Regions from separate parts of the Luteibacter yeojuensis genome, predicted to be linked through region 1. Evidence: predicted binding sites of a transcription regulator. Region 1 holds the regulator's gene; each other region holds the start of a gene.

Region 1 (6,549 bases):
GCGGGGCGGTTGCCCGGGATTGGCGCTGACCAGCAGTTCGCAGCGTTCGCGGCCCTGCGGGTCCGGTTCGTCGCCTTCGGCCGGCTCCAGCGAGACCTCGAGGCGGCCGCCGGCCATGCCGAGTTCGCCCATCAGGGCGGCCACAGAGGCGCCTAGCCGGCCCGCCGCGTCCGCGCGCGCCTTCGAGAGGGCGGCCGCGGCGACGTCGTATTCCTTGCGCAGGCGATCGCGTTCGCCGGCGAGGCGATCGAGTGCGTCGCCCGCGCCTTCGAGTTCCGCCAGGCGCTCGCGGACCTCGTCCGCCTTCGCGAACAGTTCCTCGATGGGCAGGCGATAGCGGCGCGACAGGTCGTGCAGGTGGGCGAGGTGGGTGTCCACCTCGGCGAGGCGCGCCGGGTCCAGCTCCACGTCCTGCGCGTAACGACCGAGGCCGTCCACGGCTTCGCCCACCTGGATCTGTGCGCTGTCGAGGAGTTCGAGGAGCGGGGCGAGGGTGGCGTCGAGTTCTGCCAGGCGCGAGAGTTCGGCGTGGGCGCGGAGCAGCGCGCGGCCGATGGCGAACTCGCTCTCTCCGTCGAGCATCTCGACGATGCCGTTGGCGCCTTCGGCGAGGCGGCCCGCATTGGCGAGGCGGCGATGCTGCGCTTCGAGCTCTTCGAGTGCCGAAGGGGCGAGGGCCCAGCGCTCGAGTTCTTCCAGTTCGTGGGCGAGCAGTTCGATCTGGCGCTCGCGGTCGTCGCCGCCGGACAGGGCGCGGATGCGCGACACCGCGTCGCGCCACGCGCGGGCGGTATCGCGGACGCGCGCCAGCCGTTCCTCGTTGCCCGCATAGGCGTCGAGCAGGGCCATCTGGTGCTGGCGCGAAAGCAGGGCCTGGTGTTCGTGCTGGCCGTGGATCTCCACGATCAGTGCGGCCAGCGCGGCCATCTGCGCGAGGCTGGCGGGACGGCCGTTGATCCACCCGCGCGAGCTGCCCTCGGTACGGATCACGCGGCGCAGCCGGCAGGTGTCCCCGTCGTCCAGTTCCTCCTGGCGCAGCCAGTCCGAGGCTTCCGGCAGGCCGGTCAGATCGAACTCGGCGGCCAGTTCGGCGCGGTCGCTGCCGGCACGGACCATGCCGCTGTCGGCGCGGGCACCGGCCAGGAGCATCAGCGCGTCCACCAGCAGGGACTTGCCGGCACCGGTCTCGCCGCTGACCACGGTGAGGCCGGGCCCGAACGCGACCTCGGCTTCTTCGACGACGGCGAACTGGCGGACGTAGAGCGAGGTGAGCATGGGCACCGGGGGTGGCGGAGGGAATCGCGCCGATTGTAGCGGGAGCGGCGTCGCAGGAGCCGAGACTTGCAAGCCGGACGGCAAGACCTTATTGATAGCGGACGATCCGACCCTTCCCGACCCAGCCTGCGCATGAATCCGTTTTCCGGTCACGACATCGATGCTCGCGCGCGCCGGCTGCTGCGGACCCTGATTTCCCAATACCTTTCCGACGGCGAGCCGGTCGGCTCGCGGACGCTGGCGCGCTCTTCCGGCCTGGAAGTGAGTCCGGCGACGATCCGCAACATCATGGCCGACCTGGAAGACGCCGGGCTGGTCGCGTCGCCGCACACCTCGGCCGGCCGCGTGCCGACGCCACGCGGCCTGCGCCTGTTCGTCGACAGCCTGCTCGAACTCAAGCCCCTGCCGCGCGACGAGATGGCGCGCCTCCAGGGCGGCCTGCCGCCCCACCAGACGACGACGCGCGACCTGCTCGGCAACGTGTCCAACCTGCTTTCGGCCATGACCCGCTTCGCCGGTGTGGTCACCGTGCCGCGCCAGGGCGACTTCCCGCTACGCCACATCGATTTCGTCTCGCTGCCGGACGCCCGCGTCCTGGTGATCCTGGTGTTCTCCGACAACCAGGTGCAGAACCGGGTGGTCCAGCTGGCCCGCCCCCTGGACAGCGGCGAACTCGAACAGGCGGCGAATTACCTCAACGCGCAGTTCGCCGGCTTCCGGCTGGCCGACATTCGCGCCCACCTGGCCTCGGAACTGCGCGAGGCCGGCGGCGAACTCAACCGGATGCTGGCAAGCGCGGTGGAGCTGGCCACGGCCTCGTTCACCACGGACGGGGACGCCGACGATGTCCTGGTCAGTGGCCAGACCAACCTCATGGGCTATTCCGAACTGGCCGACATCGACCGTCTCCGCGAGCTGTTCGACGCCTTCCAGCAGAAGCGCGACCTGCTCCAGTTGATGGAAATGTGTGTCCAGGCTCCGGGCGTCCGCCTCTTCATCGGCGAGGAATCCGGCTTTTCGGCCCTGGACGGCTGCAGCATCGTCACCGCCACCTACGGCACGAATGGCCGCATGCTCGGCGCGATCGGAGTTATTGGACCGACGCGTATGGCATATGAGCGGGTGATCCCGGTGGTACAGGCCACCGCCGGATTGCTCAGCGACGCCTTGAATCGCGCCGCGGCGACCTCATAAACCGCCCCGGGAGGCGGGTTTACTATTTCCCGCGAATGTTCGACCCCCTCATGGAGGGGGCCGGTTAGCTGACATTTGGAGCAAGCATGCAGAACAACGATCCCCATGTGCCGGATCCGGTGCAGGACGGCGCGAACGATGCCGGCGTCAATGCCGACCTCGACGCCCTCACCGCGAAGTTGACCGCCCTCGAGTCCGAACTGGCCGGGGCGCGCGAGACGGTCCTGCGCGAGCGGGCGGAGATCGAGAACCAGCGCCGCCGCCTCCAGCGCGACCTGGATCAGGCCCGCCGCTTCGCGAACGAGAAGCTGCTGGGCGACCTGCTGCCGGTCTACGACGGCATCGCGCTCGGTCTGAGCAACGACTCGGCCGACGCGAAGACGCTGCGCGAAGGCCTGGAGCTGACGCTGAAGCAGCTGGAAAAGGTGACCCAGGCCAATGGCCTGAGCGTGGTCGATCCGCTGCACCAGCCGTTCAATCCGGAACACCACCAGGCGATCAGCTCGGTCGAATCCAACGAACACCCGCCGGGCACGGTGGTCGCGGTGGTGCAGAAGGGTTTCGTGCTGAACGATCGCCTCCTGCGCCCGGCGCTGGTGGCCGTGGTGCGCGACAACTGAGTCTCACAAGGCATTGAATCGATGGGGCCGAGCCCCACTTTCAAACACAGTCGCGGCCGCGGGGGCCGCATAGATATTTCGGAGCAACTGCAATGGCCAAGATCATCGGCATCGACCTCGGAACGACCAACTCCTGCGTCGCAGTGATGGAGGGTTCGACCGCACGCGTCATCGAGAACGCGGAGGGCGATCGCACCACGCCGTCCATCGTCGCGTTCACCAAGGACAACGAAGTCCTGGTCGGCGCGCCGGCCAAGCGCCAGAGCGTCACCAACCCCAAGAACACCTTCTACGCGGTGAAGCGCCTCATCGGCCGCAAGTTCACCGACGCGGAGGTGCAGAAAGACATCAAGCTCGTGCCCTACGGCATCGTGGAGCATGAGAACGGCGACGCCTGGGTGCAGACCGCCGACGGCAAGAAGATGGCGCCGCAGGAAGTCTCCGCGAAGGTCCTCATGAAGATGAAGAAGACCGCCGAGGACTTCCTGGGCGAGCCGGTCACCGAAGCCGTGATCACCGTGCCGGCCTACTTCAACGACAGCCAGCGCCAGGCCACGAAGGACGCGGGTCGCATCGCCGGCCTCGAAGTCAAGCGCATCATCAACGAGCCGACCGCGGCCGCGCTGGCCTACGGCCTCGACAAGTCGACCACGGGCGACCGCAAGATCGCCGTGTACGACCTCGGCGGCGGTACCTTCGACGTGTCGATCATCGAGATCGCCAACGTCGACGGCGAGAAGCAGTTCGAAGTGCTCGCCACCAACGGCAACACGTTCCTAGGCGGCGAAGACTTCGACAACCGCGTCATCGACTACCTCGTCGAGGAGTTCAAGAAGGAGCAGGGCATCGACCTGCGCACCGACCAGCTCGCGCTGCAGCGCCTGAAGGACGCCGCCGAGCGCGCGAAGATCGAACTCTCGTCGTCGCACCAGACCGACGTGAACCTGCCGTACGTCACGGCCGACGCCTCGGGCCCGAAGCACCTCAACATCAAGCTGACCCGCGCCAAGCTCGAGTCGCTGGTGGAAGACCTGGTGAAGGGCACCATCGAGCCCTGCCGCACCGCGCTCAACGACGCCGGCCTGCGCGTGTCCGACATCCACGAGGTCATCCTCGTCGGTGGTCAGACCCGCATGCCCAAGGTCCAGGAAGCCGTGAAGGACTTCTTCGGCAAGGAAGCGCGCAAGGACGTCAACCCGGATGAGGCCGTGGCCGTCGGCGCCGCGATCCAGGGCGGCGTGCTGGGCGGTTCGGTGAAGGACGTGCTCCTGCTCGACGTCACCCCGCTGTCGCTCGGCATCGAGACGATGGGCGGCGTGATGACCAAGCTCATCGAGAAGAACACCACGGTGCCGACCAAGGCATCGCAGGTCTTCTCCACCGCCGACGACAACCAGACGGCCGTGACCGTGCACGTGCTGCAGGGCGAGCGCGAGCGCGCCAACGCCAACAAGTCGCTCGGGAAGTTCGACCTGCAGGGCATCCGCCCGGCACCGCGCGGCACGCCGCAGATCGAGGTCACCTTCGACATCGACGCCAACGGCATCCTGCACGTGTCGGCGAAGGACAAGGACACCGGCAAGGAGCAGAAGATCGAGATCAAGGCCGGATCGGGCCTCTCGGACGAAGAGATCCAGCGGATGGTGGCCGATGCCGAGGCCAACCGCGAGGAAGACAAGAAGTTCCACGAGCTGGTGCAGGTGCGCAACAAGGCCGACCAGCTGGTCCACGCCACGCGCAGCCAGCTGAAGGAGCACGGCGGCAAGGTGCCGGCCGAGCAGCTCGCCAGCATCGACGCCGCGGTGTCCGAGCTCGAGAAGGTGAAGGAGGGCGACGACAAGTCGGCCATCGAATCGAAGATCACCAACCTTGAGCAGGTGGCCCAGTCGCTGTACGCCGCGGCCCAGGCCGGCGGTTCGCAGGACACCTCGCAGCAGTCGGCTCCGGGCGGCGGTTCGGCCCAGCCGGACGATGTGGTCGATGCCGAGTTTACGGAAGTGAAGGACGACAAGAAGTAAGTCGTCCACAGGCGGTGACGTGTCGCGGGCGAGGGGTCCGCGGCACGTCGCCCTTATTCGTCCAGGGAATGCAAGCGTGCAATGAGCAGCAAGCGCGACTATTACGAAATCCTCGGTGTCGAACGCACCGTGACCGAGGGCGACCTCAAGAAAACCTTCCGTCGCGTCGCGATGAAGTACCACCCCGACCGCAATCCGGACGACCCGGAGGCGATCGAGAAATTCAAGGAGGCCAAGGAGGCCTACGACATCCTCTCCGACGCGCAGAAGCGCGCGGCGTATGACCAGTACGGTCATTCCGCCTTCGAGGGTGGCGGTTTCGGTCGCGGCAACGGCGCCGGCTTCGGCGACGTCGGCGACATCTTCGGCGATATTTTCGGCGACATCTTCGGCGGTGGCGGCGGACGCCAGCGCGCGCGCCGTGGCGCCGACCTGCGCTACATGATGGATCTCGATCTGGAAGAGGCCGTGTTCGGCGTCGAGAAGAAGATCGAGGTGCCCACCCAGGTCAACTGCCACCACTGCAACGGCACCGGCTCGGAAGACGGCAAGGTGTCGAAGTGCGCCACCTGCGCCGGTCATGGCCGCGTGCGCATGCAGAACGGCATCTTCTCCATCCAGCAGGCGTGTCCCACCTGCCATGGCTCCGGCCAGCAGATCGAGAAGCCGTGCAAGAAGTGCCACGGCGAGGGTCGTCTCGAGGAAGAGCGCACATTGTCGGTGCGGATCCCCGCGGGCGTGGACAACGGCGACCGCATCCGTCTGACGGGGCAGGGCGAAGCCGGTCCGGCCGGTGCGCCGGCAGGCGATCTGTATGTGGAAGTGCGTGTGCGCGAGCATGCGATCTTCCAGCGCGACGGTTCCGACCTCTACTGCGAGATGCCGATCCGCTTCGCCCAGGCGGCGCTGGGCACCGAACTGATGGTGCCGACGCTCGAAGGCGAGATCCCGGTCAACGTGCCGCCGGAAACGCAGACAGGCCAGCAGTTCCGCCTGCGCGGGCGTGGCGTGAAGTCGGTGCGCGGCGGCCGTACGGGCGACCTCATCTGCACCGTGGTCGTCGAGACGCCGGTGCGCCTCACGAAGGAACAACGCGACCTGCTCCAGCAGCTCGAGGCCACCTTCGTCGGCGAGGAAGCGGCGAAACACACGCCGCGCTCCACCACGTTCATGGACGGCGTGAAGGACTTCTGGTCGCGGGTCACCTCCTGACCCCACTTCGGTAGGAGCCGCTATAGCGGCGAGGGGAGCCTGCCTCGCCGCTTCCGCCTCGTCGGCTTCTCCCCGCTACAGCGGTTCCTGCGAGCGTGTGCGAGCGCCCGGGTCGGCTATCCACTAGCATTGCGTTTCCCATCCGCCGAGCGTTCTGCATGACCCGACCCATCCGTCTCGCCATCAGCGGCGCCTCCGGTCGCATGGGGCTCGCGCTCCTGTCCCTCGTG
Region 2 (6,549 bases), 1.2 Mb from region 1:
GGCTTTTCGGCAAGGTAGCCGCGCACGGCGACCGCGGTGTCCTCGGCCACGCCCACGATGGCCACGTTGCGCGCGCGGTAGCGCGCCGCGTTCTCGCTGAGGAGTGGCATCTCGCGGCGGCACGGCGCACACCAGGTGGCCCAGAAGTTCAGCAGCACGCGTTTGCCGCGCCAGTCCGAGAGCTGGCGCGGCTTGCCGTCGACGCTAAGGAACGTGGCCGCGGGCGGCGGACCGCCCACGTCGGCGACGATGAGGCCCTGCGGAGGCGGCGGATGGAGGCGGCGGTGCTCCAGGTAGAGCCCCGTCGCCGCGGCCGCGATGGCCAGCGCCACGATCCAGAACGTCGGACCGCGGATCATGGGTGAGCGGCGGCCTCGAGCGCCTTTTCGACGCTGTCGTAGGTGAGGACGGTGGACAACTTCGTGCCCTCGCCGCCGCCCTTCGGGTACACCACGTAGAGCGGCACGCCCACCGAGTGATACTGCTCGAGGAACGCGCCGATGGTCGCGTTCACGTCGGTCCAGTCGCCTTTCATGTAGACGGTGCCCGTGCGCTTCAGCAGCGTGCGGAAGGCATCCGTGTCGAGCACGGCTTTTTCATTGGCCTTGCACGTGATGCACCAGTCGGCCGTCATGTCGACCAGCACCGGCGTTCCCGCGCCGCGCAGTTCCGCGAGCTTCTCGGGGGAGTACGGCACCGAGCCGTCGGTCGCCACCGAGGCGGCCGACGGCGCGGGCAGGCCGTGCACCGTCCACAGTGCCGCGGCGGCCCCGATGGCCAGCACGGCGGTGAATGCCCAGGACAGGACGCGGCCGCCACGGCTGCGGCCGTACCACCACAGCGCCATCGCCAGGAGCACGCCGCCGGCCAGCACGAGGGCGGCGGCATCCGCGCCGCGCTGTTTCGTCAGCACCCAGAGCAGCCATACCGCCGTGAGGTACATCGGGAAGGCGAGCGCCTGCTTCAGCGTCTCCATCCAGCGGCCCGGGCGCGGCAGCAGGCGTGCGACCGCCGGCACGAAGCCCATGACCAGGAAGGGCAACGCAAGTCCGAGGCCGAGCGCGAGGAAGATGAGGAAGGCCACCGTCAGGGGCGCCGCGAAGGCGACGGCGATGGCCGAGCCCATGAAAGGCGCCGTGCAGGGGCTGGCGACGACCACGGCCAGCACACCGGTGAAGAAATCGCCCGACGGGCCCGAGCGGGCGGCCAGCCCGCTGCCGACGTTGCCGAGGGAGCCGCCGATCTCGAACACGCCTGACATGGACAGGCCCACGGCGAGCATGACGTAGACGAGCAGGCCGATCGCCAGTGGTTGCTGGAACTGCGCGCCCCACTGGATGCCGTGCCCGGCCGCGCGGATGCCCACGATGACGAGGCCGAGCGCGGCGAAGGCCACCAGGACGCCTGCCGTGTACCAGAGCGCGTGGCGGCGCGCGGCGGCCGGGCTCTCGCCGCTCTCGAGGACGGTGATGGCCTTCAGCGACAGCACCGGCAGCACGCAGGGCATGAGATTGAGCACGAGGCCGCCGAGCAGCGCGAGGCCAATGGCCGTGATGAAGCCGACCGGCGCGTCGCCGCCCGGCGCGAGGCCCGCTGGCGGCGGCGTGGGCGCCACCTCGGCGGGGGCCGCGGCCTCTTCCGATGCCTGCGCCGCGCCGACGGAAGCGGTGCCCGCGGCAAGGTCGATGTCGACGTGGCGCTTCATCACCGGGTAGCAGATGCCGTTCTCGAGACAGCCCTGGTAGGCCACGTCCAGCCCCAGGGTCGTCGCGCTCGCGGCACCCTCCAGCGGCACGGGCAGTTCCACCTGGTCGAAATAGACGATCGTGTCGCCGAAGTGTTCGTCGTGATGGGCCGTGCCGCTGGGCCAGTCGGGCTCACCGGCGCTCACGCCGGCCGGCGAGGTCACGGCGATCTGCGTCTTGTCCCGGTAGAGGTAATAGTCCTTCGGCATCGTCCAGCGCAGGAGCAGGTTGCCGCGGTCCTTCACCAGTGCTTCGAAACGGAAAGCCTGGTCGGCCGGTAGCGGCTGGGCGTCGGTGCCTGGCGAGGCCGCGGCCGGCGCGCCGAGCAGCGCGGCGGCATTCGCGGCCGGGGTGGCTGGCGCGGCGGCCGGAATCATGGACGGACCGCCGATGGCGAGCTGCAGGTGCTCGGTGTTCGGCGGGTAGCAGATCTTCGGCTCCACCTCGTGGCAACCCTGGTACTGCACGTTCAGCGCCAGCGTTTTCGTCGACGCGTCGGCCAGGGTGTAGGACACGCTGGCCTGGATGTCGCCGTGGTAGATCTCCACGTCGCCGAGGTACTCGTCGTGCTCCTTCAGGCCGTCCGGAAGGCTCGGCTCGCCCAGCTTCACGGCCGCCGGGTCGGCCGCGGCGATCTTGATCCGGCCGCGGTAAAGGTAGTAGTCCGGCGCGATGCGCCAGTGGAGTTTCACGATGCCGGGCTGGCTGGCGTCCGTCGTGAGGTGGAAGGCCTGGGTGACGGGCAGCAGCTCCTGGTCCTCCTGGGCGAGGACCGGAAGAGCGGCGGCGAACAGGCCGAGGCTGGCGAGGACGGCCAGCGCGCGGCGGACAACAGACATCATGTCGACTCCGTGGATCGGTGCGGCGACGAACCGCGATGAACGTCGATCATTATGACCGGGCGTTTCCGGATTGGCTTGCACCGACCGCGGATTCCAGCCAGGCGAGATAGGGGGCGTGCCCTTCCACCAGGGGCAGCGCCACGATCTCCGGGACCTCGTACGGATGGTTGGCCAGGACGAAGGCCTCCACCGCCGCGAACGCGCCGCGGACGGTCTTCACCAGCAAAAGGTCTTCGTCCTCGGTGACGGTCTCGCCTTTCCAGCGATAGGTGGACCGCATGCCGGGCAGACGGTTCACGCAGGCGGCAAGGCCGCCCTCGACCAGGCCACGGGCAAGGGCGTCGGCCGGCTCGCCTGGCGGGCAGGCGACGAGGATGGCAATGGGTTCGGACATGGCAGGCATTGTGCCTGCCCGGTCGTGCTTTTTCCGGTCCGGCCCTTGAACGGGTATGCGGCGGCGCCATGTGTTCATGGTCCAGGCCCTTCCGATCCGGGGAAGGCTTTGGCTAAAATTCTGGCACTCACCCTGCCCAAGTGCTAACAGGGTGTATCAATTCCTTTGTCCGTCAATCACATGGTTGGAGAAGTCATGAGCAAACTGCGCCCGCTGCACGATCGCGTCATCGTCAAGCGCCTCGAGGAAGAGCGTGTCTCGGCCGGTGGCATCGTCATCCCCGACAGCGCCACCGAGAAGCCGACCCGCGGCAAGGTCATCGCCGCCGGCAATGGCCGCATCCTGGAAAACGGCTCGGTGCGTCCGATGTCGGTCAAGGAAGGCGAGACCGTCCTGTTCGGCAAGTACGCCGGCCAGGAGATCAAGATCGACGGCGAAGAGCTGGTCTTCCTGAAGGAAGACGACATCGTGGCGATTCTGGAAGGTTGATCTTCAGCCCGTAGCTCCGGGGTGGCTTGTCGCAAGACCTGGAAGCCCCCTTTCCTTATTCAAAAATTTTTGAGGCAAAAATTTTTATGGCAGCTAAAGAAGTCCGCTTCAGCGAAGACGTTCGCGCACGCATGCTGAAGGGTGTCAATACCCTCGCCAACGCGGTCAAGGTCACGCTGGGCCCGAAGGGCCGTAATGTCGTTCTCGAGAAGAGCTTCGGCGCTCCCACCGTCACCAAGGACGGCGTCTCGGTCGCGAAGGAAATCGAACTTTCCGACAAGTACGAGAACATCGGCGCGCAGATCGTGAAGGAAGCCGCCTCGAAGACCTCCGACGTCGCCGGCGACGGCACCACGACGGCCACGGTCCTCGCCCAGGCGTTCATCCAGGAAGGCCTCAAGGCCGTCGCCGCCGGCATCAACCCGATGGACCTGAAGCGCGGTATCGACCAGGCCGTCGGCGCCGCCGTGGGCGAGCTGAAGAAGCTCTCCAACCCCACCGCCGACGACAAAGCGATCGCCCAGGTCGGTACGATCTCGGCCAACTCCGACGCCGACATCGGCGACATCATCGCCAACGCGATGAAGAAGGTCGGTAAGGAAGGCGTCATCACCGTCGAGGAAGGCTCGGGTCTCGAGAACGAACTCGACGTCGTCGAGGGCATGCAGTTCGACCGCGGTTACCTCTCGCCGTACTTCATCAACAACCAGCAGTCGCAGCAGGTCGAGCTGGATGACCCGTTCATCCTGATCCACGACAAGAAGGTCTCCAACGTGCGCGAGCTCCTGCCGGTGCTCGAGGCCGTCGCGAAGGCCGCCAAGCCGCTGCTGATCGTCGCCGAGGAAGTCGAGGGCGAAGCCCTGGCCACCCTCGTGGTCAACACCATCCGTGGCATCGTGAAGGTCGCCGCCGTGAAGGCGCCGGGCTTCGGTGACCGTCGCAAGGCCATCCTGGAAGACATCGCCATCCTCACCAACGGCGTGGTCATCTCCGAGGAAGTGGGCCTGCAGCTCGACAAGGCCACGATCAACGACCTTGGCCGCGCCAAGCGCGTCGTGATCACCAAGGAAAACACCACGATCATCGACGGTGCCGGCGAAGCCGAGCGCATCCAGTCGCGCATCGGCCAGATCAAGGCGCAGATCGAGGAGACCTCCTCCGACTACGATCGCGAGAAGCTGCAGGAGCGCGTGGCGAAGCTGGCCGGCGGCGTGGCCGTCATCAAGGTCGGCGCCGCGACGGAAGTCGAGATGAAGGAAAAGAAGGCCCGCGTCGAAGACGCCCTGCACGCCACGCGTGCGGCGGTCGAGGAAGGCGTGGTCCCGGGCGGCGGCGTCGCCCTGATCCGTTCGCTCACGGCCCTCGACGGCCTGAAGGGCAAGAACGCCGACCAGGACCTCGGCATCGCCATCACCCGTCGCGCCCTGGAAGCCCCGCTGCGCGCCATCGTGGCGAACGCCGGTGAAGAGCCGTCGGTCGTGCTGAACAAGGTGAAGGAAGGCAAGGGCAACTTCGGCTACAACGCCGCCAACGGCGAGTTCGGCGACATGATCGCCTTCGGCATCCTGGACCCGACCAAGGTGACCCGCTCGGCGCTGCAGTTCGCCGCGTCGGTGGCCGGCTCGATCATCACGACCGAAGCGGCCGTGACCGAGCTGCCGAAGAAGGACGAAGGCCACGCCCACGGCGGTCCGGGCGGCATGGGTGGCATGGGCGGTATGGACTTCTAAGTCCCCCTCGCACCCTGTGTGTTCCAAGACGAAGGAGTCCCGCGCAAGCGGGGCTCCTTCGTCGTTTCAGGCATGGCGGGCTCGGCTTGCGCCATCGTGTTTGGCCGTGCACACCGTCGCGCTTGGCGCGAGGCGCCGGGGTGTGCCCCTCAGCGCTCAAACATGCGGTCGCAAGCGACCGAACTCGCTCTGAGGGGCATACCCCGACACCTCTCCCGGCACTGAGCCAACCCGGCGGGAGAGCAGAGCGAGGCCGTACGAGACCTCGGGAGTCGATGGCGTGCGCGTGCGCGCCGGGTAAGACAGTGAAACGAAAAGTGAGAAACGTCTTAGGGCTGTCGAGGCCGACGGCTCGTCAACCGTATCTACGGGGAAGGCTGATGACACGGTAACCGGTGGGATTGCCGTCGTGGGGCAATCGGCGGGCGAGCAGTGCCTTATCATCATTGACGAAGGCTATGCCCCCGATTTCCTGAGTGGCGCGGGTGGTACGGCCTTCCGAGTTCCTCCCAAAAACCATGTGTTTCAAGCGAAGGAGTCCTGGGCGAGCGGGGCTCCTTCGTCAATTCTGGGAGATCGTAGTGTCCGAATTTCTCAAGTCGTGATGGAAGGTTATCGAATAAAAAGGAGTGTTACATGCTTGTTTGCAAGTTCCGGCTCAACAACCTGCCCATGAGTGCGCTATCGGTGGGCGCGAGCAACTTTCCTGCATTCTCTGGCGAAGAAGGGCGCGCCAATAGTCCTTCATATCAATGCATGCCGAATGGTCCGATCCCTCGGGGAACGTATTACATCGTCGATCGAGAATCTGGAGGACGCCTCGGCGCGGTGAAAGATAAGTTCAAGAAAGCGGACTGGTGGTTCGCACTCTATGCGGACGATATGAGGGTTGATGACACTACGTTCTGCGATAGCGTCATGCGCGGACAATTCCGGCTGCATCCATCGGGGTGGTCCGGGCAGAGCGCAGGGTGCATCACCCTGCCCTTCATGCATGATTTCCTCGTGCTAAGGCGCCTCATCGCCTCGCAAAGAATGTTCGATATACCTTGCGTCGACATGAAAGCTTATGGTCAAGTGATCGTCGTATGAGGCGTTTCTTGGTTATTGCTTTGTGGGTGATTTGGATCTCGTTCGTTTCAATCATCGTTATCGTCATGGAGGGCATCACAAGTCCATGCGACATGCCCCCGAGAAGTTCGGTCGTGGAGTTCATGGGGAGTTACAGGAATCAGACGATTTCCCCAAGCGGAGACGTGTCGCTGATAGCTTGGGCGCTAGAGAGGGTTTTGCCAGTCCATCTTGTTGTGTATCTGGCGTGGCGGGGTTTTAAAGCGGTATTCCTTCGA
Region 3 (6,549 bases), 1.4 Mb from region 1:
GGCGGCCATATCCCCACGCGCGGCGCCCCGCCCGAGAAGGGCGGCCGGGGCGGTCGCGATGGCCGGGGTGGTCCGCGTTCCGGCGAGCGTTCCGGCAGCCGCGAGCGCCGACCGCGCCCGCCGCGCGAGGATCGCCCGGCCGCTGCCGGTTCGCCCACCGAGGTGCCGGTGAAGACGGTGGTGGTCGCCGAGACCGTCGCCGAACTCCCGGCCGCCACGGAAGCGATGTCCGCCGACGGCGCCTCGAAGAAGCGCCGCCGTCGTCGTGGCGGCCGCGGCCGCGGTGCCCGCGAGGGCGCCGAGAACGGCAACGGCGCGGCGAACGGCAATGCCGTGCGCACCGACAAGCCGAAGCAGGGCGCGCCGCGCCAGGCCGAAGGCCAGGCGAATCCGAGCCGCCGCCCGTCGCGCCAGGTCGCCGCCAGTCGTCCGGCGCCGGCACCGGTCGCTCAGCCGCCCAAGGAAAAGATGGGCCTCCTGCGCCGCATCGGCCGCCTGTTCGGCGGCCGATAAATCCGCTTTGTAGGAGCCGCTATAGCGGCGAGGGGAACCTCCCTCGCCGCTTCATCGCTCCGTGGGCTTCTCGCCGCTATAGCGGCTCCCACAGTTCGGCAATCTCACTCGCCGCTATAGCGGCTCCTACAAGGTTGCTGTAGCTCCCACATTTCTACACCACATCCCTTATCCTCTGGAGCTTCACGAGCCAACGGGTAACGCGGTGATCGGTTTCGATCTGGTGAGCAAAAGGTACGAGGGCGGTCACCAGGCCCTTACCGATGTGTCCTTTCAAGTCGACGCGGGCGAAATGGCCTTCGTTACCGGGCATTCCGGTGCCGGCAAGAGCACGCTGCTGAAGCTGCTGGCGATGATCGAGCGCCCGACCAACGGCGTGGTCACGCTGGACGGCCAGAAGCTCAATACGGTTCGTTCGGGCGATGTCCCGAAGGTGCGGCGCAAGCTCGGCATGGTCTTCCAGGACCATCGCCTGCTGCTCGACCGCAGCGTCTTCGCCAACGTGGAGCTGCCGCTCATCATCGCGGGTGTCGCCCCGTCCGATCGCGGCCGTCGCGTGCGTGCCGCGCTGGAGAAGGTCGGCCTGCTCAGCTACGAAAAACAGCTGCCCGAAGCCCTCTCGACCGGCGAGCAGCAGCGCGTGGGCATCGCGCGCGCCATCGTCGCCAAGCCCGCCGTGCTCATCGCCGACGAGCCCACCGGCAACCTCGACCCCCAGCTGGCCATGGAGATCATGACCCTGTTCGCGGAGTTCCAGGCGGTCGGTACCGCCGTCCTCGTCGCCAGCCACGACCTCATGCTCATCAAGCGCATGAAGAAGCGCGTGGTGGTGCTCGACCACGGCAAGCTGGTCGCCGACGTGCCCGCCACGGAGGTGGTATGAACGCCGTCCGGGAACCCCGCCGCACGCCCGAGCCGGAGAAAACCCGCCGCAGCGGGCCGCGCAAGGTCGGCGCCTGGCGCGAGCACCACGCCTGGAGCCTGTCCATCAGCCTGCGTCGCCTTGGCGCGCGACCGCTCGGCACCCTGCTCACCGTGGCCGTGATGGGCGTGGCCCTGGCCCTGCCGCTCACGTTCTACCTGCTGCTCGGCAACGTGCAACGGATGGGCGACGCGCTCGGCCGCAACCAGTCCATCAGTGCCTTCATGAAGCCGGGGCAGAACGCCGTCATGGCGGACACCGCCGCCGCCGCGCTGCGCGGCCGTCCGGAGGTGGCGGAGGTCGTCGTGCGGACGCCGAAGGACGGGCTCGACGAACTGGCGGAGGTGCAGGGTTTCTCCGGCGCCTTGCAGTCGCTCGATGCGAATCCCTTGCCGTACGTGCTTTCCGTGAAACCGAATCCGGGCCTCTCCGCGGAAGAAGCCGGCCGTCTGGTCGAATCGATGAAGGCGACGCCGGGCGTCGACATGGTCCAGGACACCGGGGCATGGCGTCAGCGTCTGGATGCCCTGCTTGGCGTGGGGCGCCGCGCCGTCGGCCTGCTCGCCCTGCTGCTCGGCATCGCCGCGCTGCTGGTGGTCGGTAACACCATCCGCGTCGACATCCAGAGCCGCAGCGCCGAGATCGGCGTGCTGCTGCTCATCGGTGCCAGCCGTCCCTTCGTCCGACGGCCTTATCTGTACGCGGGCGTCTGGCTCGGATTCCTCGCCGGCGTGCTCGCCGTGGCACTGGCCGTGGTGCTGGAACTGGCGATGGCAGGCCCGGTGGAGCGGCTCGCGGCGGCCTACGACGGCAGCGTCAACTTCGGAGGGCTCCCCGCCTGGCTGCTGCTTTCGGTACCCTTCGCGTCGGCCTTGCTGGGGTGGCTCGGCGCACGACTCGTGAGCGCGCGGCAGATCCGCCGTGCCGCGGCGGCCTGACTAAGGGGGCATTGGGGTGGGATCTCACATCGGTTCGGGTGTTGCCGGCGCCACGCCGCGCATTCTCCTGGTGGACGGCTCGAAGGTCGTCCGCCAGCTCATCGCGCGCGTCGTCGCCGCGGAGGTGCCGGGTGTCGAGATCGTCGGCGCGTCCACCGGCGCGGAGGCCCAGGCCGAACTCCAGCGCGGCGTGTTCGACTTCGTGACCGTGGCGCTGCGCCTGCCCGACATGGACGGACTCGACGTCGCCCGCTTCGTGCGCGAATCCGCGCCGCAGATCTACATGCCCATCGTCGTCGTCTCCGGCGACGTCGAGGAGCGCCTGCACCGGCGCGAGCTCGGCGAATTCGTCACCGACTACTTCGACAAATCGCTGGGTTTCGGCGCGCTGGCCGAATTCATCCGCGGCTACGTGCGTCCCGAGGGCGGCGCGGAGGGCGAAGTGCTCTATGTGGAAGACAGCCGCGTCGTCGCCCTCGCCACGCGGCGCATGATGGAGAAGTACGGCCTCACCGTGCATCACGTCATCAGCGCGGAAGACGCCCTTCAACACCTCCGCGACGCGCACGAGCGCGGCGAGGTCGGTGCCGATGTCGTGCTGACCGACGTGAGCCTGAAAGGCGAACTGACCGGCGGCGACCTCGTGGAACGTATCCGCAACGACTTCGGCTACGGCAAGGGCCAACTGCCCACGCTGGTGATGACCGGCGACGAGAATCCCGCCAACCAGGCCGCGCTGCTGCGCGCCGGTGCGAACGACCTCGTCGAGAAGCCGGTCGAGGAGAAGCTCCTCATCACCAAGCTGCTCTTCCAGCTGCGCGTCGCCCGGCACCTGCGGGCGAGGGCGGCGCATTGAACGACCGGGTGAAGCTGGAGCCGTCCTGGAAGACGAGGATCGGTGCGTACCTGGATCGTCCGGAGATGCTTGCCCTCTCGGAGTTCCTGCGCGAGGAAAAGGCGCGCGGAAAGACGATCTACCCGCCGGGTCCGGAAATCTTCAACGCCTTTGCGCACACGCCGTTCGACAAGGTGCGCGTGGTCGTCCTCGGCCAGGACCCGTACCACGGCCCCGGCCAGGCGCACGGGCTCGCTTTTTCCGTCCGCCCCGGCGTGCGCGTGCCGCCGTCGTTGCAGAACATGTTCAAGGAAATCGAGGATTGCCTCGGTATCCCGCGACCGGATCACGGTTGCCTCACGCCCTGGGCCGACCGCGGCGTGCTCCTGCTCAACGCGGTACTGACCGTCGAAGCGGGCAACGCGGGTTCGCACCAGGGCCGGGGTTGGGAAGGTTTCACCGATGCCGCCATCGATGCGCTCAACCGCGAGCGCGAGGGCCTCGTCTTCATGCTCTGGGGCAGCCACGCCCAGCGCAAGGGCCAGCTCATCGACGGCAAGCGCCACCTGGTGCTGCGCAGCGTGCATCCCTCGCCGCTCTCCGCCCACCGCGGCTTCATGGGCTGCGGGCATTTCGCCAAGGCGAACGCTTACCTGGAATCCCGCGGCGAGCCGCCGATCGATTGGTCGCTGCCGCGGCGCGCCGAGCTGGCGGCCTAGCCGGGCGGCGGCGTGGCCCCGAAACCCGCCCCGTCGGGCCGGGCGCCTACCCAATCCTGAACGCGTCAGTACACCCTCTGGACATCGTCGGGGCATTTCTGTACCATTGCGTACAGTTAACCGATGAACTTCGGGCCGACTTAGCACTCTCATTTCGGGACTGCTAATCTGCGAACAGACTTTCAGGAGGTTCCACACATGTCCCAAGCCCTCGCCACCCGGAACTACGGGCTACCGAGCGTCGTTGGCAGTCTGGATTCCTATATCTCGGCGGTGCACCGCATTCCGGTGCTCAGCCTGGACGAGGAGCAGTCGCTGGCGCGCCGCTTCCACGACGACGCCGACCTCGACGCCGCCAAGCAGCTCGTGATGTCCCACCTGCGTTTCGTGGTCCACGTGGCCCGGGGCTACAACGGTTACGGCCTGCAGCTGTCCGACCTCATCCAGGAGGGCAACATCGGCCTGATGAAGGCGGTGAAGCGCTTCGACCCGGATCAGGGTGTCCGCCTGGTCAGTTTCGCGGTGCATTGGATCCGTGCCGAGATGCACGAGTTCATCCTGCGTAACTGGCGCATCGTGAAGGTCGCCACCACCAAGGCGCAGCGCAAGCTGTTCTTCAACCTGCGCAAGAGCAAGAAGCGCCTGGGTTGGATGAACGCCGAGGAAGTGCGCGTGGTCGCCAACGACCTGGGCGTGCCGGAAGCCACCGTCCGCGAGATGGAATCCCGCCTCTCGGGCCGTGACGTCGGCTTCGAGGCTCCGGCCGACGCGGACGACGACGACAAGCCGGCTCCGGCCGCGTTCCTCGTCGACGAAGGCGCCGACCCGTACGACAACCTCGCCGAGGAAGATGCCAGCAACAACCAGATGGGCGCGCTGTCCTCGGCGCTCGGCAACCTGGACGACCGCTCGCGCGACATCATCCAGCGTCGCTGGCTGGCCGAGGACAACAAGGCCACGCTGCAGGATCTTGCGGACGAGTACGGCGTGTCGGCCGAGCGCATCCGTCAGATCGAGGCGAACGCGATGAAGAAGATGCGCGTCGCCATCGCGGCCTGAGGCCGCGGTTCGGCGTAAGATCGGAAACGGCCCCTTTGCGGGCCGTTTTCCGTTGTCCATCCGGCAGGAGCAGAGCGGATGCCCAGGGCCCTGGTCATCGAAGACGACGAGGTTACCGCCCGCGATATCGTCGCGGAGTTGGGCGCGCACGGTCTCGTCGCCGACTGGGTGGCGGACGGGCGGGAAGGCCTGGCGCGTGCCCTCGAGGACGGCTACGACATCATCACGCTCGACCGCATGCTGCCCGGCATGGACGGCATCGACGTCGTTTCCGAACTGCGCCAGCGCGATGTGGACACACCGGTGCTGATGATCAGCGCGCTGTCCGACGTGGACGAGCGCGTGCGCGGCCTGCGCGCGGGTGGCGACGACTACCTCACCAAGCCCTTCGCGCCCGACGAACTGGCCGCGCGCGCCGAAGTGCTGCTGCGCCGGCGCCGCCAGGGCGCCAACGAGACCCGGCTGCGCGTCGCCGACCTCGAACTCGATCTGGTCCGGCACAACGCGCAGCGCCGCGACCAGGAACTGACCCTGCTGCCCACGGAGTTCCGCCTGCTGGAATTCCTGATGCGCAACGCGGGGCAGGTGGTGACCCGGCAGATGATCTTCGAACACGTATGGGGTTTCCATTTCGACCCGGGGACCAACGTGATCGACGTCCACATCGGCCGCCTGCGTCGCAAGATCGACGGCGTCGGCCATTTGCCGCTCATCCGCACCGTGCGCGGCTCGGGATACGTCCTTGCGCCCGCTGACTGACGCCTGGCGCTCCACCACCTCGCGCCTGATCATCATCTATGGCGCGTTGTTCGCCGTCTGGTGCGTGGTCTTGCTTGGCATCGTGCAGTGGGAGACGTCGCGCTACCTGTCCGGCGTCATCGACCAGATGCTCGCGTCGCGCGTGCACTACCTGGAAGGCACGGCTCCGCGCAACATGCGCGCGACGGTGGAATCGGCCAGCCAGATCGACGTCCAGGGCGCGATGTGGATGGGGCTGTTCGACGCACAGGGCAGGCACCTCGCCGGCAACATCGCCACATTGCCGAAGGAACTGGCGGAAGACGACGTCGCCCGCTCGCTCAGCGCGAACCTGGCCAGCCCCACGCGCAAGGTCACCGCGCGCGTGCGCGGCCTCGCCCATGCGTTGCCCGACGGGACGCGCTTGGTCGTGGCGAAGGAAAGCTCCACCATCGACGGTATCGGCACGATCATCCGTCACGGCCTCCTCTGGGGGCTGTCCCTGACGATCATCCCCGGCCTGCTCGGCGGCGTGCTGATCGCGCGCGGACCCGCGCGGCGCATTCGCGCCATTCAGCAGGCCATGGAGCCGATCCGCGAAGGCGACCTGAGCGTGCGTCTGCCCATCAGCGGTACCGGCGACGAAGTCGACCTGCTGGCAGGCACGGTCAACGCCACGTTGACCGAGATCGAGCGCCTGCTGGGCGAAGTGAAAGGCGTGACCGACAACATCGCCCACGACCTGCGCACGCCGCTCACGCGGATGCGCACGCGCCTCTACCGCCTGCAGCAGCAGTTCGAGAGCCGGCCGGAAGGCGACCAGCT

Evidence for each region. Region 1 encodes HrcA, which represses chaperone genes, less so after heat shock. Its sites were predicted from a motif close to TTNGCACTCNNNNNNNNNGAGTGCNAA; they were not measured.
Region 2: the regulator HrcA is predicted to act here: its motif matches at 3,102-3,128, upstream of groES (co-chaperone GroES).
Region 3: the regulator HrcA is predicted to act here: its motif matches at 4,068-4,094, upstream of rpoH (RNA polymerase sigma factor RpoH).

The regions. Positions count from the first base shown of each region.
Region 1 covers NZ_JAAQTL010000001.1:1,281,019-1,287,567, reverse strand. Annotated here, with positions in the region: gene recN (DNA repair protein RecN) at 1-1,275, opposite strand, end outside; gene hrcA (heat-inducible transcriptional repressor HrcA) at 1,408-2,469, shown strand; gene grpE (nucleotide exchange factor GrpE) at 2,556-3,089, shown strand; gene dnaK (molecular chaperone DnaK) at 3,182-5,107, shown strand; gene dnaJ (molecular chaperone DnaJ) at 5,189-6,319, shown strand; gene dapB (4-hydroxy-tetrahydrodipicolinate reductase) at 6,478-6,549, shown strand, end outside.
Region 2 covers NZ_JAAQTL010000001.1:2,484,019-2,490,567, reverse strand. Annotated here, with positions in the region: gene HBF32_RS11330 (TlpA family protein disulfide reductase) at 1-359, opposite strand, end outside; gene HBF32_RS11325 (protein-disulfide reductase DsbD family protein) at 356-2,584, opposite strand; gene cutA (divalent-cation tolerance protein CutA) at 2,637-2,981, opposite strand; gene groES (co-chaperone GroES) at 3,177-3,470, shown strand; gene groL (chaperonin GroEL) at 3,557-5,200, shown strand; gene HBF32_RS11305 (DUF2778 domain-containing protein) at 5,837-6,292, shown strand.
Region 3 covers NZ_JAAQTL010000001.1:2,637,997-2,644,545, reverse strand. Annotated here, with positions in the region: gene HBF32_RS12065 (DEAD/DEAH box helicase) at 1-513, shown strand, start outside; gene ftsE (cell division ATP-binding protein FtsE) at 719-1,396, shown strand; gene ftsX (permease-like cell division protein FtsX) at 1,393-2,373, shown strand; gene HBF32_RS12050 (response regulator) at 2,390-3,229, shown strand; gene ung (uracil-DNA glycosylase) at 3,226-3,927, shown strand; gene rpoH (RNA polymerase sigma factor RpoH) at 4,126-4,986, shown strand; gene HBF32_RS12035 (response regulator transcription factor) at 5,065-5,745, shown strand; gene HBF32_RS12030 (sensor histidine kinase) at 5,729-6,549, shown strand, end outside.